DNA from 2 places in the Kocuria sediminis genome. Region 2 is predicted to be linked to the other one. Evidence: predicted binding sites of a transcription regulator. Region 2 holds the regulator's gene; the other holds the start of a gene.

Region 1 (10,809 bases), on a different contig from region 2:
CGAGGGCGTCCAGGACCGCGGCGTCGACCAGCGCCGTGGAGTCCGGGCCCCCGGGCACGGCCACCACCAGGACGTCGACGGCCGCGGCGAGCTCCGCGGGCGAGCCGTGGTAGCGGTGCCCGGCGCCGGGGACCGGCCGCCGGTTGTGGTAGTGGATCTCGCAGCCGAGCGCGGTCAGGCGGTGGGCGACGGCCCGGCCGATCCGGCCGAGGCCGAGGATCCCGACGCGCCGGCCCGAGGCGTGCTCGGTCAGCGGGTAGTCGCCGGTCGTCTCCCACTCCCCGCGGCGCACGAACCGGTCGGCGGCGGAGAACCGGCGCAGCACGTCGAGGTAGAGGGCCAGCGCCGTGTCCGCCACGGCGTCGGTGAGCACGTCGGGGGTGTTGCTCATCCGGATCCCGCGCGCGGCGGCCTCGGCGGCGTCCGTCCCGTCGTAGCCGACGCCGAAGTGCACGACGGCCTCCAGGCGGGGCAGGCGGCCCATGAGCTCCCGGTCCACGCCGGTGCGCCCGGAGCACACCGCCACGCGCACCTCCCCGGCGTGCCGGTCCAGGAAGTCCTCCCGGTCGCGGGCGTCCGCGGGCAGGCGCAGCGCCGAGTGGTCGGCGGCCAGGGTCTCCTCCACCAGGGGGTGCAGGGCGCCGATCTGCAGCACGGGGCCCCGCGGCGCGGTGCTCTGCGGCACGGTGCCGCCCGGTCGGGTCGGTTCGGTCATGGCTGCCACCTGTGGGGGACGGGAGCCCGCGGGGGCTCGGCCGGACGGGACGGTCAGTCGTTCTCGCGGGTGCGGCGCACGATGTCGAGGGCGACGGCGCGCAGGTCGCCCTCGTGGGCGCGGGCCACGGCCCGCTGGCGCTGGTAGCCGGCGCCCTCCCGCAGGATCCGCTCCACGTCGGAGAGCTCCTGCGCGCAGCCCAGCCGCGCGGCGACGGGCTCGAGCCGGTCGAGCAGGCCGACGAGGTCCTCGCGCAGGTCACGCTCGGTGTTGTGCGGGCCGGTGATCACCTCGGCGTCCAGGCCGTAGCGGGCGGCCCGCCACTTGTTCTCCTGGATGTGCCACGGCCTCAGCCGGGCGGGCTCCCGGCCGGCCTCGACGTCGCGGGACAGGGACTCGGCGAGGCACTGGGTGAGGGCGGTCAGCGCCCCGACCTCCCACAGGGTCGAGAGCCCGTCGCAGAACCGCACCTCGTCGGTGCCCAGCCGCGGCACGGGGCGCACGTCCCAGCGGGCCTCGCTGAGCTCCTCGATGATGCCGGTGGCGACCATGTCCTCGATGCACTGCTCGTAGGCGTCCCAGGAGGGGAAGTGGTAGGGCAGCCCTGCGGTGGAGAGCTGCTGGAAGATCATGGAGCGCTGGGACGCGTAGCCGGTGTCCTCCCCGGCCCAGAAGGGGGAGTTGGAGGACAGTGCCAGCAGGTGCGGGTAGTAGGTCAGCAGCCCGTCGAGCACCGGCAGGGCCTTGGCCCGCGCGTCCAGGCCCACGTGCACGTGCACCCCGTAGATGACCATCTGGCGGCCCCAGTACTGGGTCCGGTCCACGAGCTTGTGGTAGCGCTGCTTGTCGGTGACCTGCTGGTCCTGCCAGCGCGCGAAGGGATGGGTGCCGGCGGCGAAGATCTCGAGGCCCTGCGGGTCGGTGACCTTGCGGATCTCGTCCATCATGGCCGCCAGCTGCTCGGTGGAGTGGGCGACGTCGCGGCACACCCCGGTGACCATCTCGACGGTGTTGAGCAGGAACTCCCCGGTGAGTTGCGGGTGGTCGCCGTCGGTGCCCCACTCGGGGTGGGCCTCCAGGACCGCCTCGAACGTCTCGCGGCCGCGGGGCACGAGGTCGCCCGTGGTGCCGTCCACCAGGGCGATTTCCCACTCGACGCCCAGCGTCGACTGGTCGGAGCGGGCGAACGAGATCTCCACGCGGCAGGTCCTCCGTGCTCTGCGGGCGTGCTCGCCCGCGCGGTGGCGGGCCGGATCGCCCGGTCGGGTGCGGGGCTGTTCGCCCGCGGAGCCCTCAGTCTACGGTTTCGACGACGAGCACGACGCGCCGCTCCCCGCCGCCGGCCCCCGCCCCCGGGGCGGTGCCGGGGGCGGGGGCCGGGCCCGTGCGGGTGAGCACGAGGGTGGCCCGGCCGGGCCCCTTCGGCGCGAGCTGGCGGCGCAGCTGCTCGGGGGTGACGTCGGTGCCGCGCTTCTTGATCTCGAGGGTGCCGACCTCGTGCTCCCGCACCCACCGCTTGAGCACCTTGACGGTGTGCGGCAGCACCTCCCGCACCCGGTAGGCGCGGGCCAGCGGCGTGCGGACGAGCTCGTCGGAGCTCAGGTAGGCGATCCGCGGGTGGATCAGCCGCGCGCCCAGCCGGCGGGCGAGGTCGGTGACGAGGCCCGCGCGGATCACCGCGCCGTCCGGCTCGTAGAGGTACGACCCCACCGGGCCCACCACCGCGTCCGCGTGGGCGGGGTCGAGGTCCTCCGGGCTGGTGAGCTCCGTGGACCCGTGCTCGGAGAGCACGAGGGCGGCCCGCCGGACCCCGGGGCGGGCCACGGCGTTGAACCACAGCACGGCCTCGACCACGTCCCCGCGGTCGGAGACCCACTGCGCCTCGCACCCGGGCGGCACCGCCTCGTGGGGGATGCCGGGGCCCAGCTTCACCCCCACGGGCAGCCCCCGTGCGGCGAGCGCCTCGACGAAGGACAGCGGCGGGGAGAACGCCTCGGGATCGAAGATCCGGCGGGTCCCGGACGACGACGTCTCGCGCCGGGCCGGGTCCAGCCAGATCCCTTCCGGCGGCCCGCCGGGCAGCGCGTCGAGGTCCAGGGACTCGGCGTCGGCGTGCAGCACCGTGGCCTCGGGGAAGGGGCGGAGGTTGAGCAGGGCCACCGCGGCCGTGGTCTCGTCGAGCTCCACCGCGGTGACCCGCCGGTCCAGGGAGGCCAGGGCGAGGGCGTCGGCGCCGATGCCGCAGCCGAGGTCCACCACGTGGGCGAGGCCGGCGTCGGCGAAGCGGCGGGCGTGCAGGGCGGCCACGCGCAGCCGGGTGGCCTGCTCGAGGCCGGCCCGGGTGAACAGCATCTGCTCGGCGAAGTCCCCGAACTTCGCGCGCGCCCGCGTGCGCAGCCTGGCCTGGGTGAGCACCGCGGAGACGAGCTCGGCGTCGTGCCCCCGGGCCCGCAGCCGGGTCGCCGCCGCGAGGGCGTCGTCGGCGTCGTAGGGGCCGACCTCGGCGAGCAGCCGGCGCCCCTCGTCCGTGAGCAGGGGTGCGATGTCGGTCGCCTCGTCGCGCATGGGGCCACCCTATCCGGCCCCGGCCCGGCTCCGGCCCGGGGCGCCCGGGCGCCGGCCGGTCAGTAGAACGCGGCGAGCCGGCCCCGGGGGCCGTCGATGACCGTCACCGGGGTCTCGAAGACGCGGCTGAGGACCGCGTCCTCCATGATCTCCCGCGGCTCGCCGAACTCGGCGATCCGGCCGTCCTTCACGGCGCAGATCCGGTCGGCGTAGTGGCTGGCGAAGTTGATGTCGTGCAGGACGATCAGGATGGTGCGGCCCATCTCGTCGCAGGCCCGCCGCAGGTGCTGCATCATCGACACGGCGTGGCGCATGTCCAGGTTGTTCAGGGGCTCGTCCAGCAGCACGTAGTCGGTCTCCTGGGCCAGCACCATGGCCACGTAGGCGCGCTGGCGCTGCCCGCCCGAGAGCTGGTCGAGGTAGCGGTGCTCCAGCGGCCGCAGCCCCAGGAAGTCGATGTAGGTGCTGACGACCTCCTCGTCCACCGCGGTCAGCCGGCCGTGGCTGTGCGGGAAGCGTCCGAAGCCGACCAGCTGCCGCACCGTGAGCCGGGTGACGTAGTGGTTCTCCTGGCGCAGGACGGAGACGATCCGGGCGAGGTCCTTGGACTTCGTGCGGGCCAGGTCGTAGCCGGCGATGTCGATGGTGCCGGCGTCGAGGCCGAGCAGCCGTCCGATCATGGTCAGGAGCGTGGACTTGCCCGCGCCGTTGGGGCCGACCAGCGCGGTCATCCCGCCCGAGGGGATCTCCAGGTCCACGGGGCCGATGGTGACCTCGCCCCCGTAGTCCTTGCGCACGTTGGTGAGGGTGATCACAGCCGGCCCTTTCGGAGGATGACGTAGAGGAAGACGGAGCCGCCGACGAGCTCGATGATGATCGAGACCACGCCCTGGGCGTAGAAGACGTGGTTGAGCACGAAGTAGGCGCCGGTGAGGACGAGGAAGCTGGTGAGGACCGCGACCGGGAAGACGCGGCGGTGGTCGTACGTGTCGGCGAACTGGTAGGCGAGGGTCGCCACCAGGAAGCCCAGGAACGTCATCGGGCCCACCAGCGCGGTGGAGACCGCCATGAGGACGGAGACGAGGAAGAGCGTGCGCATGACCTCGGCGCGGTGCCGCACCCCGAGGTTCAGGCTCGCCTCCCGCCCGAGGGAGAGCACGTCGAGCCGGCGGGAGCCGGACCACAGCAGGCCGCCGGCCACCAGGCACAGCGGGACGGCCACGGGCAGGTAGTCGGCGTGGGCGTTGGTCACGGAGCCGAACAGCCGGGCGGAGAGCACGTCGAAGTCGCCGGGGGAGAGCAGGCGCTGCATGAACGTTGAGACCGACCCGAGTCCTCCGCCGACGATGATCCCCACGAGCAGCATGACGTGCAGGTTCCCGTACCGCCCGGAGAGCAGCCACCCGTAGAGGGCGAGGGACAGGGCCACCATGAGGGCGACCTGCAGGAGGAACTGCGGCACGCCCTGCAGGACGAGGATCCCGGCGGCGCCCAGGAAGTAGACCGTGGAGGTCTGGATCGCCACGTAGAGGGACTCGAAGCCCATGATCGACGGGGTGATGATGCGGTTGTTCGTGGCCGTCTGGAAGCTCACGGTGGCCATCGCCTGGCAGAAGGCCACGACCGCCATGATGACGACGCCGGTGACCCGGCGCTCCGCGATCCGCCAGAAGCCGTCCGAGCCCACCGGCATCGGGTTGTCCCAGGCGAGCAGGCCGAAGGCGAAGCCCGCCGAGGCGAGGGCCAGCACGGCCACGACCGTCCAGTACCGCCGCCGGGCCCGCGGCGTGGGGAAGGCGCCGGCGCCGCGCCGTGCGCCGGGCGCCGGCGGTTCCGCTGCCGCCGCCGCCGTCGGGGTCGAGAGCACGGCGTCAGACACGTCGACGCTGCCTCAGGAGCAGGTGGACGAACACGACGGCGCCGACGATCCCGAGGATCACCGACACCGGGATCTCGAACGGCATGATGACGATCCTCCCGATCAGGTCGCACACCGTCACGATGGCGATGCCCAGCAGGCACACCCACGGCAGATTGCTGCGCAGGTCGTCGCCGCGGAGCATCGAGACGATGTTGGGGACGATGAGGCCCAGGAACGGCAGATTGCCGACGACGACGGTCACGACGCCGGTGGCCACCGCGATCAGCCCGGTGCCGAGCAGGACGGTCCGGTGGTAGTTCAGGCCGACGTTGGTGGCGACGTCCTCGCCGAGCCCGGCGACGGTGAGCCGGTCCGCCACGAGGAAGACCGCGACGCCGACCAGCAGCACGATCCACAGCACCTCGTACTGGCCGCGCAGCACCGAGGTGAAGCTGCCGGCGAACCAGACCCCCAGGTTCTGCAGCATGTCGGTCTGCAGCGCCAGGAACGTCGAGGCGGAGCCGACCACCGCGCCCAGCATGATCCCGACGATGGGGACGATGAGGGAGGAGCGCAGGGACACCCGGCGCAGGAAGAGGAAGAAGACCATGGTCCCGAGAAAGGCCGCCGCCACGGCCCCGGCCATCCGGGTGAGGAGGCTCGCGGTGGGCACCAGGAGCGTGACGACGAGCAGCCCGAGCCCCGCCCACTCGGTGGTGCCCGTCGTGGTGGGCTCCACGAAACGGTTCTGCGTGAGCAGCTGCATCACCAGGCCGGACATCGCCATGGCGGCGCCGGCGAGCACCAGGGCGACGGTGCGGGGGATCCGCGTGATGGCGAACATCTCGCCGCCGCCCTCGGCGCCGAAGACGTCGTAGACCCCCGTGAGGAGGGAGACGGCCAGCAGCGCCAGGACCCCGAGCGCGCCGGCGAGCAGCTTGCGGTCGAACAGCGCGCCCTTGCCTCCCGTGCTGCTCCGGGGTCGCGGTGTGGTCGTCGTCATGGGTGAGCCTCTCCTCCGGCCTCGTGCCCGGCGCGGGACGGTGGTGGTGCCCGCTGTCGCGGGCCCCGCCACCGTCGTCCGCACGCCGGGTCAGTCCTGCTCGCCCATGGCGTCGGCGAGGGTGTCGAAGAACTCCGTGTAGGTCTGGATGCCCTCGTTGGTGTAGGTGTCCTTGGGCATGTAGACCACGTTGTCCTCCTGCACCGCGGTGACGTCCTGCAGCGCCTCGGCGTTCTCGATGACCTCCTGCGCCGGGGTGAACTCCGCCTCGTCGGCGGCGATCGCCGCGTCGCGGTCCATCACCAGGATCCAGTCGGGGTTCGAGTCCGCGATCGCCTCGACCGAGATGTCGTCGCCCTGGTGGTCGTCGCTGGCGCCCTCGACCTCGAGGGCCGGGGTGAAGTCGAAGATCTCGAACAGCGGGCCCAGGGTCCGGCCCACGCCCGGGGCCACGTAGCCGATCTCGCCGCCGGAGACGGTGACCGCCATGACCGTGTCGCCGGGCCGGTACCCCTCGACGACGCGCTGCATCGCCGCGTCGAAGGCGCCGTTGATCTCCTCGGCCTCCGCGGTGCGGTCGAAGATCTCGCCCAGCACCGAGGTCTGCCGCTTCAGCTCCTCGTCGAAGGGCTGGTCCTCCCGCGGGTCGAGCTCCACGACGGTGGCGTCCGGCACGAGGTCGGCGAAGTCCTCGCGGTAGTCCGCGAAGCGCTGACCGTTGACGATGAGGTCGGGGTCCGCCGCGACGACGGCCTCGAGGTCGGGCTCACGGTGGTTGCCGATGTCGGTGACGGACTCGTCGCCGGCGTAGGCGATGGTGTCCGGCATGAGGGCGCGCGGGGCGGCCGCCAGCCGGACGTCCCAGTCGGCCAGCGTCTCGAAGGTGCGGTTGTCGGTGGCGACCACCGTCGCCGGCGGGGCGGCGACGGTCTGCGTGCCGTGGTTGTCCTCGACCTCGACCGCGGCCGTGGAGGCGGCGGAGGGCTCCGTGGACGCCGTCTCGCTGCCCTGTGCCCCACCGCAGGCGGTGAGGGCGAGGGCGCTGACGGCGGCGAGGAGGGCGGCCGGGTACTGGGTGCGGTTCATGGTGTTCCTTCGTGCGGGGATTCGGGTGCGGATCCCGTCGTGCCGCCCCCGGCGGGGCGCACGGCGGGGCTGCGCACGTGGCGACGTCCCGGTGCGGAGGCACGGGACGTCGGGGGCGGCACCGGTTCTCGGCCGAGGTAAGGGTTGCCTTACCGCTCAACCTAGAGTGTTCCGGGTGGGTGAGGCAAATCATTGGAGAACACCGGCGTGCCCTAATTGGGCCGCGCGCGGATCGGCCGCTCCGCCGCGCTGGCACTCGCCTTGACCGACTGCTAGGCGACTCCTATAGTCGGCCTTGGCACTCTCCGGGTGAGGGTGCTAAGGGCCAGGCGATCGATCGGCACCGCGACGACGGTTGGTGCGCCAACCGGCCCGAAGCACGACGGCGGGCCCTGCCCGCGGTCGCCCACCGCTTTCCACGCCTACAGAGAAGGAGAGATCGTGTCGGTCTCCATCAAGCCCCTCGAGGATCGCATCGTCGTTCAGCCGCTCGCCGCTGAGCAGACCACCGCTTCCGGTCTCGTCATCCCGGACACCGCCAAGGAGAAGCCCCAGGAGGGCAAGGTCCTCGCCGTGGGCCCCGGCCGTGTCGACGACTCCGGCAACCGCATCCCGGTCGACGTCAAGGAGGGCGACGTCGTGATCTTCTCCAAGTACGGCGGGACCGAGGTCAAGTACAACGGTGAGGAGTACCTGGTGCTCCCGGCCCGCGACGTCCTCGCCGTCGTCGAGAAGTAGAGCCGGCGCAGCAGACCCCGCGCACACCGCGCAGTCCTGACGAAGGGTGCCCGCCGCGCGCCCCGCTTTCCCGGCGGGCCCGCGGCGGGCACCCTTCGCCGCTCCCGATCCCCGAACCCCGCTGGTCCACCAGCCACCCAGAAGGAGCTCTTCGCTCATGGCCAAGCAGCTGGCATTCAACGATGCCGCCCGCAAGTCCCTCGAGAACGGCGTCAACAAGCTCGCCGACACCGTCAAGGTCACCCTCGGCCCCCGCGGGCGCAACGTGGTGCTCGACAAGAAGTGGGGCGCCCCCACGATCACCAACGACGGCGTGACCATCGCCCGTGAGGTCGAGCTCGACGAGCCCTACGAGAACCTCGGCGCGCAGCTCGCCAAGGAGGTGGCGACCAAGACCAACGACGTCGCCGGCGACGGCACCACCACCGCCACCGTGCTCGCCCAGGCGCTCGTCAAGGAGGGGCTGCGCAACGTGGCCGCCGGCGCGGACCCCCTGAGCCTCAAGCGCGGCATCGAGAAGGCCGTCGAGGCCGTCGCGCAGCGCCTGCTGGACAACGCCCGCCCGGTCGAGGGCGTCAACGTCGCCCACGTGGCGACCATCTCCGCGCAGGACCCCGCCATCGGGGAGCTCATCGCCCAGGCCTTCGAGACGGTCGGCAAGGACGGTGTCATCACCGTCGAGGACGGTTCCAGCACCGAGGTGGAGCTCGAGGTCACGGAGGGCATGCAGTTCGACAAGGGCTACCTGTCCCCGTCCTTCGTGACCGACGCCGAGCGCCAGGAAGCGGTCATGGAGAACTCCCTGGTGCTGCTGTACCAGGGCAAGATCTCCTCCGTGCAGGAGCTCATGCCGGTGCTGGAGAAGGTCCTCCAGGCCAAGAAGCCGCTGACCATCATCGCGGAGGACGTCGAGGGCGAGGCCCTGTCCACCCTGGTGGTCAACAAGCTGCGCGGCACGCTCGACGTCGTGGCGCTCAAGGCCCCCGGGTTCGGCGACCGCCGCAAGGCGATCCTGCAGGACCTCGCGGTGCTCACCGGCGGTGAGTTCATCACCTCCGAGCTCGGCATCAGCCTCGACCAGGTGACCCTGGAGCAGCTGGGCACGGCCCGGCGCGTCACGGTCACGAAGAACACCACCACGGTGGTCGACGGCGGCGGGACCCCGGAGCAGATCCAGGAGCGCGTCGCCACGATCCGCGCCGAGGTCGAGCGCACCGACTCCGAGTGGGACCGCGAGAAGCTCCAGGAGCGGCTCGCGCGTCTCGCCGGCGGGGTCTCCGTGATCAAGGTCGGCGCGGCCACCGAGGTCGAGGCCAAGGAGCGCAAGCACCGCATCGAGGACGCCGTCTCCTCGACCCGCGCGGCCCTCGAGCAGGGCATCGTCTCCGGCGGCGGCACCGCCCTGGTGCACGCCGCGAAGGTCCTCGACGAGTCCGACCTCGGGCTCACCGGCGACGCGGCGACCGCGCTGGGCATCGTCCGCCGCGCGCTGCGCCAGCCGCTGTACTGGATTGCGCAGAACGCCGGCCAGGACGGGGCCGTGGTCGCCTCCCGCGTGGCCGACCTCGAGCCCGGCCACGGCTACGACGCCGCTGCCGGCGAGTACGTCGACATGGTCGCCGCCGGCATCATCGACCCGGTCAAGGTCACCCGCTCGGCGCTGCAGAACGCCGCGTCCATCGCGGCGCTCGTGCTCACCACGGAGACCCTCGTGGCGGACAAGCCCGCCGAGGACGCGGGGCACGGCCACCAGCACTGACCCGCGCCGCCCGTCCGACGGACCCGTCCCGCCCGCGCGGGGCGGGTCCGTCGGCCGTTGCCGTCCGCGCCCGGCCGCCTCCGGTAGAGTGCGGGGGTCCCATCCGACCACTGCCCGCGCCCCTCGGCGGCACGGTGTTCCCAGGAGATGCCCATGACCAGCCTTCGCGAGCAGGGGGTCCCGGCCCCGGCCGACACGGCCACGGCCCGGCGCGTGGCCCGCTACGCGGGGTTCCGCCCGGAAGTGCAGGGCCTGCGGTTCGTGGCGGTGCTGCTGGTGGTGCTGTACCACGTCTTCCTCGACCGGGTCTCCGGCGGGGTGGACATCTTCCTGCTGATCTCGGCGTTCTTCCTCACCCTGTCCTTCGTGCGCAAGCTCGAGGCCGGGCAGCCGCTGGCCCTGGGCCGCTACTGGCTGCACGTGTTCAAGCGGCTGCTGCCCCTGGCCGTGCTCACCGTGCTGGCCACGCTGCTGCTCGCGTGGCTGTTCTACCCGGAGGCGCGGATCGACCGGATCCGCACCGAGGCGCTGGCCTCCGTGTTCTACGTGGAGAACTGGGCCCTGGCCCTGGCCGAGGTCGACTACTACGCCGCCGACGACTCCACCGCCTCCCCGTTCCAGCACTTCTGGTCGCTGTCGGTGCAGGGGCAGGTGTTCCTGCTGTGGCCGCTGGTCTTCGGCGCCGCCTGGCTGCTGGGCCGGTGGCGGGGGTGGCGGCCGGTGCCGGTGCTGGCGGTGCTGTTCGCCGGGATCCTCGCCGTCTCCCTGGCGTGGTCGGTGCACAGCACCACCACCCAGCAGGCCTTCGCCTACTTCGACACCCGCACCCGGTTGTGGGAGTTCGCCCTGGGGTCGCTGCTGGCCCTGGCGGTGCCCTACCTCCACCCGCCGCGGGCGGCGCGCGTGGCCCTGGGCTGGGCCGGACTGCTCAGCATGGTCTCGGTCGGGGTCCTCATCGACGTGCAGGGCGCGTTCCCGGGCTGGATCGCGCTGTGGCCGCTGCTCTCGGCCGCGGCGATCATCGTCGCGGGACGGTCGGGCTCCCCGTTCGGGCTGGACCGGATCCTGGCCTCGAAACCCCT
Region 2 (9,600 bases):
CCGCGTGCTCTCCTTGCGCTCCCGGCGCTCGTTGCGCCGCCGGTTGGTGGTGTCGAAGGCGTCGTAGGCGCTGACGATGCGGCTCACCAGCTCGTGGCGCACGACGTCCTCGGCGGTCATCTCGGTGAACGCGACGTCCTGGACGCCGCCGAGCACGTGCTGGACCTGGCGCAGCCCGGACGAGGAGCTCCCGGGCAGGTCCACCTGGGTGACGTCGCCGGTGATCACCATCTTCGAGCCGAAGCCCAGGCGGGTGAGGAACATCTTCATCTGCTCGGGCGTGGTGTTCTGCGCCTCGTCGAGGATGATGAACGCGTCGTTGAGGGTCCGCCCGCGCATGTACGCGAGGGGGGCCACCTCGATCGTGCCCGCCTCCATGAGCCGCGGGATGGACTCCGGGTCCATCATGTCGTGCAGCGCGTCGTAGAGCGGGCGCAGGTACGGGTCGATCTTCTCGCTCAGCGTCCCCGGCAGGAAGCCCAGGCGCTCCCCCGCCTCCACCGCCGGGCGCGTGAGGATGATCCGGGAGACCTCCTTGGCCTGCAGCGCCTGGACGGCCTTGGCCATGGCCAGGTAGGTCTTGCCCGTGCCGGCCGGTCCGATGCCGAACACGACGGTGTGCTCGTCGATGGCGTCGACGTAGGACTTCTGGTGCAGGGTCTTGGGCCGGATCTTGCGGCCCCGGCTGGAGAGGATGTTCTGGGTCAGCGCCCCGCTGGGCCGGGCGGAGAGGTCCCGGCCGATCAGCTCGAGCAGCTGCGTGATCACCTGGGGGGTGATCGCGGTCTCGCGTCCGGCGAGGACCTTGAGCTCGCCGAAGAGCGTCGCGACGATCTGCACGGGGCCGCTCGGGCCCTCGATGCCGAGCTCCAGCTCCCGCGGGCGCGTCGAGAGGCCGGGAAAGGCCGTCTCCACCTGGCGCAGGGTGTCGTCCCCGGAGCCGAGGCAGCGGACCATGGTCTCGCGGTCGGGAAAGGTGATGACGGTGCGGGCCGTCAGTGGGTGCGTGGTGCCGGGCAGCGTCTCAGTCATGGGTGCGGCCCGTGGGGCCGTGCTCTCGCTCTCTCGATGGGTGCGGTTGGTCGGTGCGGGTGCCGCAGCGGGCACCGTGGTGCGGCGACGGGCGCCCCGCGGGGGCCGGCCCTGCTACCAGGGTACCGCGCGGCTCCGGCGCCCGGGCCCGCCCGGGCGGAGATTCCGATTTGGTATCGGTCACGGCGGAGCGGCCGTTCCGGGCGTGGGGCCTCCGGCCGCTGTGCTGGAATGGTCGGGTCCTCCGGCAGGGGGACGGGTGCGGCCCCCGGCCGGCCGCACCGGCATCCCCCATCGACCCCGCAGAGACGAGGTGCGCGTCCCCCCATGGCCCCTGACCTGTTCCGGTCCCCCGCCGGGCGCGCCCGCCGCCGCGCGGTCGCGCTGTCCACGGCATGCCTCGTCGTCCTGGCCGGGTGCGCCCCGGGGCCCGGGCCGGCGCCCCACGACGCCGTGCCCGCATCCGGCACGGCGCCCGCCTCCGCGGCTGCGGCCGCGCCCGGCCCGGCGCGCAGCGCCTCCGGCGCCGCGGGGGGGCAGCAGCGCGGTCGCCACCACGAAGGTCCCGGTCTACTGGGTGGGGGCGGCCGACGGGGAGCAACGGCTGTTCCGCGAGTTCCGGGACGCCACCGAGGGCCCGACGGCCGTGGACCCCATCGCGGCCGCGGCCGCGATGCTGACCACCGCCGCGCCCCAGGATCCCGGCTACCGCACCCTCTGGTCCCCGGCGGACCAGGTGGGCAGCTCCACGTCCCCGGACGGCACGATCACCGTCGACCTGCCCGCCGAGGCCTTCGGCACCGGCCTGGACGAGCAGGACGCGCGCCTGGCGCTCCAGCAGCTCGCCCACACCGTGACGGCGACGGCCAGCAGCACCGGGCTGCTCCCGCAGAACGCGGAGCCGGAGGTGGTGGTGCTCGTGGACGGCCGGGCCCGGGAGGAGGTCTTCGGCTCCGTCCGGCTCGACGGGCCCCTGCGGCCCGACGGGAGCCTGGAGGCGCCCCTGTGGCTGCTGGACCCCCAGGAGGGCCCGCACCCCGAGGGCGCCGTCGAGATCTCCGGCCGGGCCCTGGAGGGCGTGGGCGACTGCCGGTGGGCCGTCCGGGACGAGGACGGGGCGACGGTTGCCGGCGGCGCGGTCGGCACCACCGCGCGGGACGACGGGACGGTCGGGTTCCGCACGGAGGTCGAGCTGACCCCCGGCCGGTACGAGGTGGAGGTCACGGGCCGGGACGCCGAGGGCAGGACCGTGCGCGACGAGGACGCCGTGGAGGTCGTCCCGCGCTGAACGACCGGGCCCGCCGGGACGTGTGCGGGGCGGCCTGACCGGCTCAGCCGGGGACGCCGTCCCACCGGCCCAGCGCGGCGCTGAGCACGGCCAGGGCGACCGGCCCGGCGGTGGAGCTGCGCAGCACCTCGGGCCCGAGCCGCAGCGTCCGCGCCCCGGCGCCGGCCAGGGCCTCGAGCTCGCCCGGGGCGATGCCGCCCTCCGGACCGACGACGAGCACGATCCGCTCCGCCGCGTCCCAGGGCCGGTGCGGCCGGCCGAGCTGGTCCGCGAGGGAGTCACGGGCCTGCTCGTGCAGCACGACCCCGGCCGTGCCCGGCTGCCCCAGCAGGGCGGCGAGCTCGCGGGTGGTGCTCAGGGGCAGGACCTCGGGCCAGTGGGCGCGGCGGGACTGCTTGGCGGCGGCTGCCACCGTGTGCACCCACTTGTCGTGGCTCTTGGCGGCGCGCTCCTTCTTCCACCGCACGATGGAGCGCTCCGCCTGCCACGGCACCACCGCGTCGACGCCGAGCTCGGTGGCCGTCTCGACGGCCAGGAGGTCGCGCTCCCCCTTGGCGAGGGCCTGGGCGAGCACCAGCCGGGGCCGGCGGACCGGATCCGCGCTCACCGCGTCCAGGCGCACGTCCATGCTGTCCTTCCCGGCGGCGCACAGCTCCCCGGTCGCCCGCGCGCCCGCGCCGTCGACCAGCTCGAGGTGCTCACCGGGACCGAGGCGGCGCACGGTGACGGCGTGGCGGGCCTCCGGCCCGGTGACGGTGAGCACCGCGCCCGGGCCGAGCCCCTCGAGCCCGCCGGGCTCGACCTTGAAGACGGGCAGGCTCACAGGTCGAAGCGGTCCTTGAGCCGCGAGAAGAACCCGCCGGAACCGGCGGGGCTGTTCAGCGTGGTGCCGGTGGCCTGCTCCTCGCCGCGCAGCCGGGAGAGCTGCTCCAGCAGCTCGCGCTGCTCGTCGTCGAGCCCCGTGGGCGTCTCGACCTCGAGGTGGACGAACAGCTCGCCGCGGCCGCCGCCGCGCAGCCGCGTGGCGCCGAGGTCGTGCAGGGTGACCGTGTGACCCGTCTGGGTGCCCGGGGACACCGGCACATCGCGCTCCCCGTCGAAGGTCTCGAGGGTCACGGTGGTGCCCAGGGCCGCGGAGGTCATGGGCACGCGCACCCGGGCGTGCAGGTCGTCGCCCTGCCGCTCGAAGGTCGGGTCCGGGTCGACCTTGAGCTCGACGTAGAGGTCGCCGTTGGGTCCGCCGGCCGTGCCCGCCTCGCCCTGGCCGGAGAGGCGGATCCGGTTGCCCGAGGACACCCCGGCCGGGATCTTGACGGTGAGCGGGCGGCGGTCGCGCACCCGGCCCTCGCCGTAGCACTCGTGGCAGGGGTGCTTGATGACCGTGCCGAAGCCGTCGCAGGTGGCGCAGGGGGCCGCGGTCACCACGGTCCCGAGGATGGACTGCACCTGGCGCTGGACCTGGCCGGCGCCGTGGCAGACCTCGCAGGTCTCCGGGCGGGTGCCCTCCTGGCAGCAGCTGCCGTTGCAGGTGGGGCAGACCACCGCGGTGTCCACGGTGATCTTCTTCTCGGTGCCGAAGACCGCGTCCTTGAGGGACACGCGCACGTTGATCAGCGCGTCCTGGCCCTGGCGGGTGCGGGAGGCCGGTCCGCGCCGGCCCGCCCCGGAGCCGCCGGCGCCTTGGAAGAAGGTGTCGAAGATGTCCTGGAAGCCGAATCCGGTGCCCGGGAACCCGCCGCCGAAGCCGGTGTCGGTGCCGTTCTCGTTGCCGGTGGCGTCGTACACGCGCCGCTTCTCGGGGTCGGCGAGGACGTCGTTGGCGTGCGAGACGCGCTTGAACTCCTCCGCGGCCTCCGGGCTGGGGTTGACGTCCGGGTGCAGCTTGCGGGCCTTCTTCCGATAGGCCTTCTTGATCTCTTCCTGGCTGGCGTCGCGGGACACACCCAGGGTCTCGTAGTGATTGCTCACCGTGGTCCGTTCTGTCGAGAGGTCTGGTGGGAGTTCTGGTGCAGGGCCCCGGCACCCGGGGCCCGCGGGGGCTCAGCCCCCGAGGATACGGGAGAGGTAGCGGGCGACGGCGCGCACGGCCGCCATCGTGGACGGGTAGTCCATGCGCATGGGGCCCACGACCCCGACCTTGGACTGGGGCCCGTAGCCGGTGGCGACGACCGCCGCCTCGGACAGGGGTCCCGCGGCGTTCTCCGCGCCGATGCGCACGGCCACGCCGCGGGCGTCCTGCTCCATCTCGGAGAGCAGCCGGAGCATGACGACCTGCTCCTCGAGCGCCTCCAGCACGGGGCCGATGCTCAGGTGGAAGTCCCCGGTGGCGCGGGCGAGGTTGGCGGTGCCGGCCATGACCATGCGGTGCTCGGCCCCGCCCGCGGCCAGGGACCCGACGACCTCGGCCACCGTCTCGGCGGCCGGGCGCAGCTGGGGCGCCATGTCGGCGGTCATCGCCACGAGCGCCGCGGGCACCGCGGCCAGGGACCGGCCGACGGCCGCGGCCAGCACCCGGGCGCGCAGCTCGAGCAGCTGCGCCTCCTCCAGGGGGGCGGGCAGCACGGCCACGCGCTGGGCGACCCGCCCGTTGGTGGGGATGAGCACCACGAGCACCCGGCCCGCACCGAGGTCGACGACCTCCACGTGGCGCACCGTCACCCCGGACGCGTGCGGGTACTGCACGACCGCGACCTGGTGGGTGAGCTGCGCGAGCAGGCGCACGGTGCGCTCCATGACGTCGTCGATGTCGGCGGCGTCGTCGAGCAGGCTCTGGATGGCCCGGCGCTCCGGGCCGGAGAGCGGCTTGACGGCCGCGATCTGGTCCACGAACGTCCGGTAGCCCTTGTCGGTGGGGATCCGGCCCGAGCTCGTGTGGGGGGCCGTGATCAGGCCCTCCTCCTCGAGCGCGGCCATGTCGTTGCGCACGGTGGCGGAGGAGACACCGAGCCGGTGCCGCTCCACGAGGGCCTTGGAGCCCACGGGCTCCTGGAAGTGCACGTAGTCCTCCACGATGGCCTGCAGGATCTGCAGTCGTCTCGGATGGTTCACGTCGCTCCTCCCCGTTCGTCTCCCCGGCACCCGGGCCGCCTGGCACTCGGGCGGCCACAGTGCCAGCGCGATCCAGTGTAGCCCCCGTGTCCGACCCCCGGCCGCGCCCGCCCGGTTTGGTACGCTTCCGGCTGATCCGCGCCGGACGGGCGGGACCGCGACCGGGAGGACGACCATGAGCGACTACGGCTGGGGGCCGCGCAGCCTCGACGACGCGGGCCTCTCCCGGCGGAAGCCAGCCTCCGCGGAGGTGCCGGTCGCGCCCGGGCTGCTCCTGGAGGACGTCACCACCGGCTGGGTCGGGGCGGTCGTGTCCCTGGAGACGATCGGCGGGATGCGGGTCATGGGGCTGGAGGACCGCCGCGGCCGGGTCAAGGCGTTCCCGCTGGGACCGGGCTTCCTGCTGGAGGGCGAGCCCGTCGTCGTCGTGGAGCCCCGCCGCGCCCCGGCTGCGAAGCGGCCCGGGCGCACCCGTTCCGGCTCCGTGGCCGTGGAGGGGCTGCGGGCGAGCACCGCCAAGGCCTCCCGCGTCTGGGTCGAGGGCTACCACGACGCCGAGCTCGTGGCCAAGGTCTGGGGGCACGACCTGGCCGTCGAGGGCATCGTCGTGGAGCCGCTGCACGGCGTCGACGACCTGGCGGCGGCGGTGCAGGAGTTCGGACCGGGCCCGGGCCGGCGGCTGGGCGTCCTCGTGGACCACCTCGTGCCCGGCTCCAAGGAGTCCCGGATCGCCGAGCGGACGATGCGCCTGCCCGGGGCGGCCGGCAACGTGCTGGTGCTGGGCCACCCGTACGTGGACATCTGGCAGGCGGTCCGGCCCCGGGTCCTCGGCGTCGAGGCGTGGCCCGTGGTCCCGCGGGGCACCGACTGGAAGACCGGCGCCGCCGCGGCCCTCGGCTGGCCGCACCGCACGCCCGGGGACCTCGGCCGGGCGTGGCAGCACATCCTCTCCCGGGTGGACAGCTACGCCGACCTCGAGCCCGCCCTCCTGGGGCGCGTCGAGGAGCTCATCGACTTCCTCACCGCCCCGGGGGCCTGAGCCCGCCCCGGGGCCGGCGCGACCGACGTCACGTCATACAGGCACACGTGCGCGGGGCGGCCCCGTGCAACTTCCGAACCGGCCGGTAGAATCGAGCCACGCCATCCGCCGACCGCAGCCGTGCCGCGGTCCCACCTCCGAAGGACTTCCGTGCCCGTGCAGACCGACCCCCGATCGAGCCACGAGAACGCCGAGGCCCCGTTCGAGGGCCTCTCCCCCGTGGCGCAGCCGCTCACCGTCGCCGAGGACCACCAGTGGGCGACCCTGGCGCACTTCGCCGGGGTGGTCGGCTTCGTGCCCTCGTTCCTCATCCACCGCGTCTTCCGCGGCCGGGGGCGGTTCACCGAGCAGGAGTCGCGGGAGGCGATGAACTTCACCCTGCTGCCCACCCTGGTGGTGGTCGCCGGCGTGCTGCTCGCGCCCGTCCCGTTCGTCGGCTGGCTCTTCGCGCTCGCCGCCGCGGCCGCGTGGCTGCTGCTGGCCGTCGGCTCCCTGGCCGGCGGCATCCGGGTCAACCACGGGGAGCCGTACCTCTACCGGTTCAACACCCGTCTGTACGACCGGCTCGCCGAGACGCTGCGCGAGCGGTCGCGGGAGCGCGCCGCCCGCCGCTGAGGCACCCGCGGGCCGGCCCGGCGGGGTCGTCCCGGCCCGTCAGCCGAGCAGGCGCCGCACCACGGCGTCGCCCAGGAGCCGGCCCCGCAGGGTGAGCACGAGCGTCCCGCGCAGCGCCGGCCCGGGCTCCACGAGCTCGTCGGCGATCAGTCCGGCCACCGCGGCGCGCCCGTCGTCGTCCAGGGCCGCCAGGGGCAGGCCGTCCCGGATCCGCGCCTCGAGCATCACGCGCTCGAGGTGACGGGTGTCCGCGTCGAGGATCTCCCGCCCGGCCGCGGGGGACTCCCCGGCCCGCACCCGGTTCGTGTAGGGCACCGGGTGCTTGAGGTTCCACCAGCGCGTCCCGCCCACGTGCGAGTGGGCGCCGGGGCCGATCCCCCACCAGTCCTGGTTGTGCCAGTACGCGAGGTTGTGCCGGCTGCGGTGGGCCCGGGCGTCGGCGCCGCGGGCGGTCCGGGACCAGTTGCTCACCTCGTACCACTCGTAGCCGGCCTCGCCCAGGATCCGGTCGGCCAGCTCGTACTTGTCGGCCTGGTCGTCCTCGTCGACCGGCGGGACCTCCCCGCGCCGCATCCGGGCGGCCAGCCGGGTGCCGTCCTCGATGATCAGGGAGTAGGCCGAGACGTGGTCGGGCTCGTAGCCCACGGCCGTGCGCAGCGAGTGCTCCCAGTCGGCCAGGGTCTCCCCCGGGGTGCCGTAGATCAGGTCCACGCTCACGCCCAGTCCCGCCTCGCGCGCCCAGGCGACCGCCCGCGGCACGTTGTCGGGGTCGTGGGTGCGGTCCAGGACGGCGAGGACGTGCGGGGCCGCGGACTGCATGCCGAAGGACACCCGGGTCACCCCGGCCTCCGCGAGGACCCGCAGGGACCGCGGGGTCACCGAGTCCGGGTTGGCCTCGGTGGTGACCTCGGCGCCCTCGGCGAGGCCGAAGCTTCCCCGGGCCTGCGCCAGGACGGCGGCGAGGTCCTCGGCGGGCAGCAGCGTGGGGGTGCCGCCGCCGAAGAACACGCTGTGCAGGGGCCGGGCGGCCACGCCGGAGTCCTCCAGCACCCGGCGGGCCCAGCGCACCTCCGCCGCGGCGTCGGCGGCGTAGGCGTCCTGGGACACCCCGTCGCCCAGCTCCACGGCCGTGTAGGTGTTGAAGTCGCAGTACCCGCAGCGGACCGCGCAGAACGGCACGTGCACGTAGAGGCTGAGCGTGCGCTCGGCGGAGCCCACGGCGGCGGAGGCCGGCAGCCGGCCGTCGAGCGGTGCGGGCAGGCCCTCGGGCTGGGCGGGGGCCACTACTTCTTCTTGTCCTTCGCCCCGGCCTCGTCGGAGGACAGCGCCGCCACGAACGCCTCCTGGGGGACCTCCACGCGGCCCACCATCTTCATCCGCTTCTTGCCCTCCTTCTGCTTCTCGAGCAGCTTGCGCTTGCGGGAGATGTCGCCGCCGTAGCACTTGGAGAGCACGTCCTTGCGGATGGCCCGGATGTTCTCGCGCGCGATCACCCGGGAGCCGATGGCGGCCTGGATGGGGACCTCGAACTGCTGGCGCGGAATGAGCTCGCGCAGCTTGCCGGTCATCATCACCCCGTAGGAGTAGGCCTTGTCCCGGTGGGTGATCGCGCTGAACGCGTCGACCGGCTCGCCCTGCAGGAGGATGTCCACCTTGACGAGGTCGGCGGCCTCCTCCCCCTCGGCCTTCCAGTCCAGGGACGCGTAGCCCTTGGTGCGGGACTTCAGCTGGTCGAAGAAGTCGAAGACGATCTCGGCCAGCGGCAGCCGGTAGCGCAGCTCGACCCGGTCCTCGGAGAGGTAGTCCATGCCCTTGAGCTGCCCGCGCTTGGACTGGCACAGCTCCATGATGGCGCCGATGAACTCCGAGGGCGCCAGCACCGTGGCGGCGACCATGGGCTCGCGGATCTCGGCGATCTTCCCCTCGGGGAACTCGGAGGGGTTCGTGACGACCCGCTCGGAGCGGTCCTCGAGGGTGACGTTGTAGCTCACGGACGGGGCGGTGGAGATCAGGTCGAGGTTGAACTCGCGCTCCAGGCGCTCCCGGACGATCTCCAGGTGCAGCAGGCCCAGGAACCCGCAGCGGAAGCCGAAGCCCAGGGCCGCGGAGTTCTCCGGCTCGTAGACCAGCGCGGCGTCGTTGAGCTGGAGCTTGTCCAGGGCGTCGCGCAGCACCGGGTAGTCGGAGCCGTCGATCGGGAACAGACCCGAGAAGACCATCGGCTTGGGGTCCTCGTAGCCGCCCAGGTTCTCGGTCGCGGGGCGCTGGTGGTTGGTCACGGTGTCGCCCACGCGGGACTGGCGCACGTCCTTGACGCCGGTGATCAGGTAGCCCACCTCCCCCACGCCCAGACCCTCGGTGGGCTTCGGCTCGGGGGAGATGACGCCGATCTCCAGCAGCTCGTGCTGGGCGCCGGTGGACATCATCCGGATCCGCTCCCGCGGGACGAGCCGGCCGTCGACCACTCGGACGTAGGTGACCACGCCGCGGTAGGTGTCGTAGACGGAGTCGAAGATCATGGCCCGCGACGGGGCGTCGGCCCGGCCCTCGGGGTGCGGGATCTCCTGGACGATCCGGT

Evidence for each region. Region 2 encodes HrcA, which represses chaperone genes, less so after heat shock. Its sites were predicted from a motif close to TTNGCACTCGNNNNNNNCGAGTGCNAA; they were not measured.
Region 1: a site for HrcA is predicted at 7,480-7,506, ahead of groES (co-chaperone GroES). Genes of this name have one in related genera too.

The regions. Positions count from the first base shown of each region.
Region 1 covers NZ_WOGU01000026.1:1,321-12,129, reverse strand. The annotation lists gene GMA12_RS17695 (2-hydroxyacid dehydrogenase) at 1-715, opposite strand, end outside; gene GMA12_RS17690 (glutamate--cysteine ligase) at 769-1,914, opposite strand; gene GMA12_RS17685 (class I SAM-dependent methyltransferase) at 2,009-3,280, opposite strand; gene GMA12_RS17680 (iron ABC transporter ATP-binding protein) at 3,340-4,095, opposite strand; gene GMA12_RS17675 (iron chelate uptake ABC transporter family permease subunit) at 4,092-5,159, opposite strand; gene GMA12_RS17670 (ABC transporter permease) at 5,152-6,144, opposite strand; gene GMA12_RS17665 (siderophore ABC transporter substrate-binding protein) at 6,235-7,230, opposite strand; gene groES (co-chaperone GroES) at 7,672-7,968, shown strand; gene groL (chaperonin GroEL) at 8,126-9,727, shown strand; gene GMA12_RS17650 (acyltransferase family protein) at 9,881-10,809, shown strand, end outside.
Region 2 covers NZ_WOGU01000004.1:94,638-104,237, forward strand. The annotation lists gene GMA12_RS06130 (PhoH family protein) at 1-1,032, opposite strand, end outside; gene GMA12_RS19520 (GerMN domain-containing protein) at 1,610-2,320, shown strand; gene GMA12_RS06140 (16S rRNA (uracil(1498)-N(3))-methyltransferase) at 2,364-3,143, opposite strand; gene dnaJ (molecular chaperone DnaJ) at 3,140-4,288, opposite strand; gene hrcA (heat-inducible transcriptional repressor HrcA) at 4,361-5,368, opposite strand; gene GMA12_RS06155 (DUF3097 domain-containing protein) at 5,544-6,407, shown strand; gene GMA12_RS06160 (DUF4870 domain-containing protein) at 6,558-7,022, shown strand; gene hemW (radical SAM family heme chaperone HemW) at 7,062-8,306, opposite strand; gene lepA (translation elongation factor 4) at 8,306-9,600, opposite strand, start outside.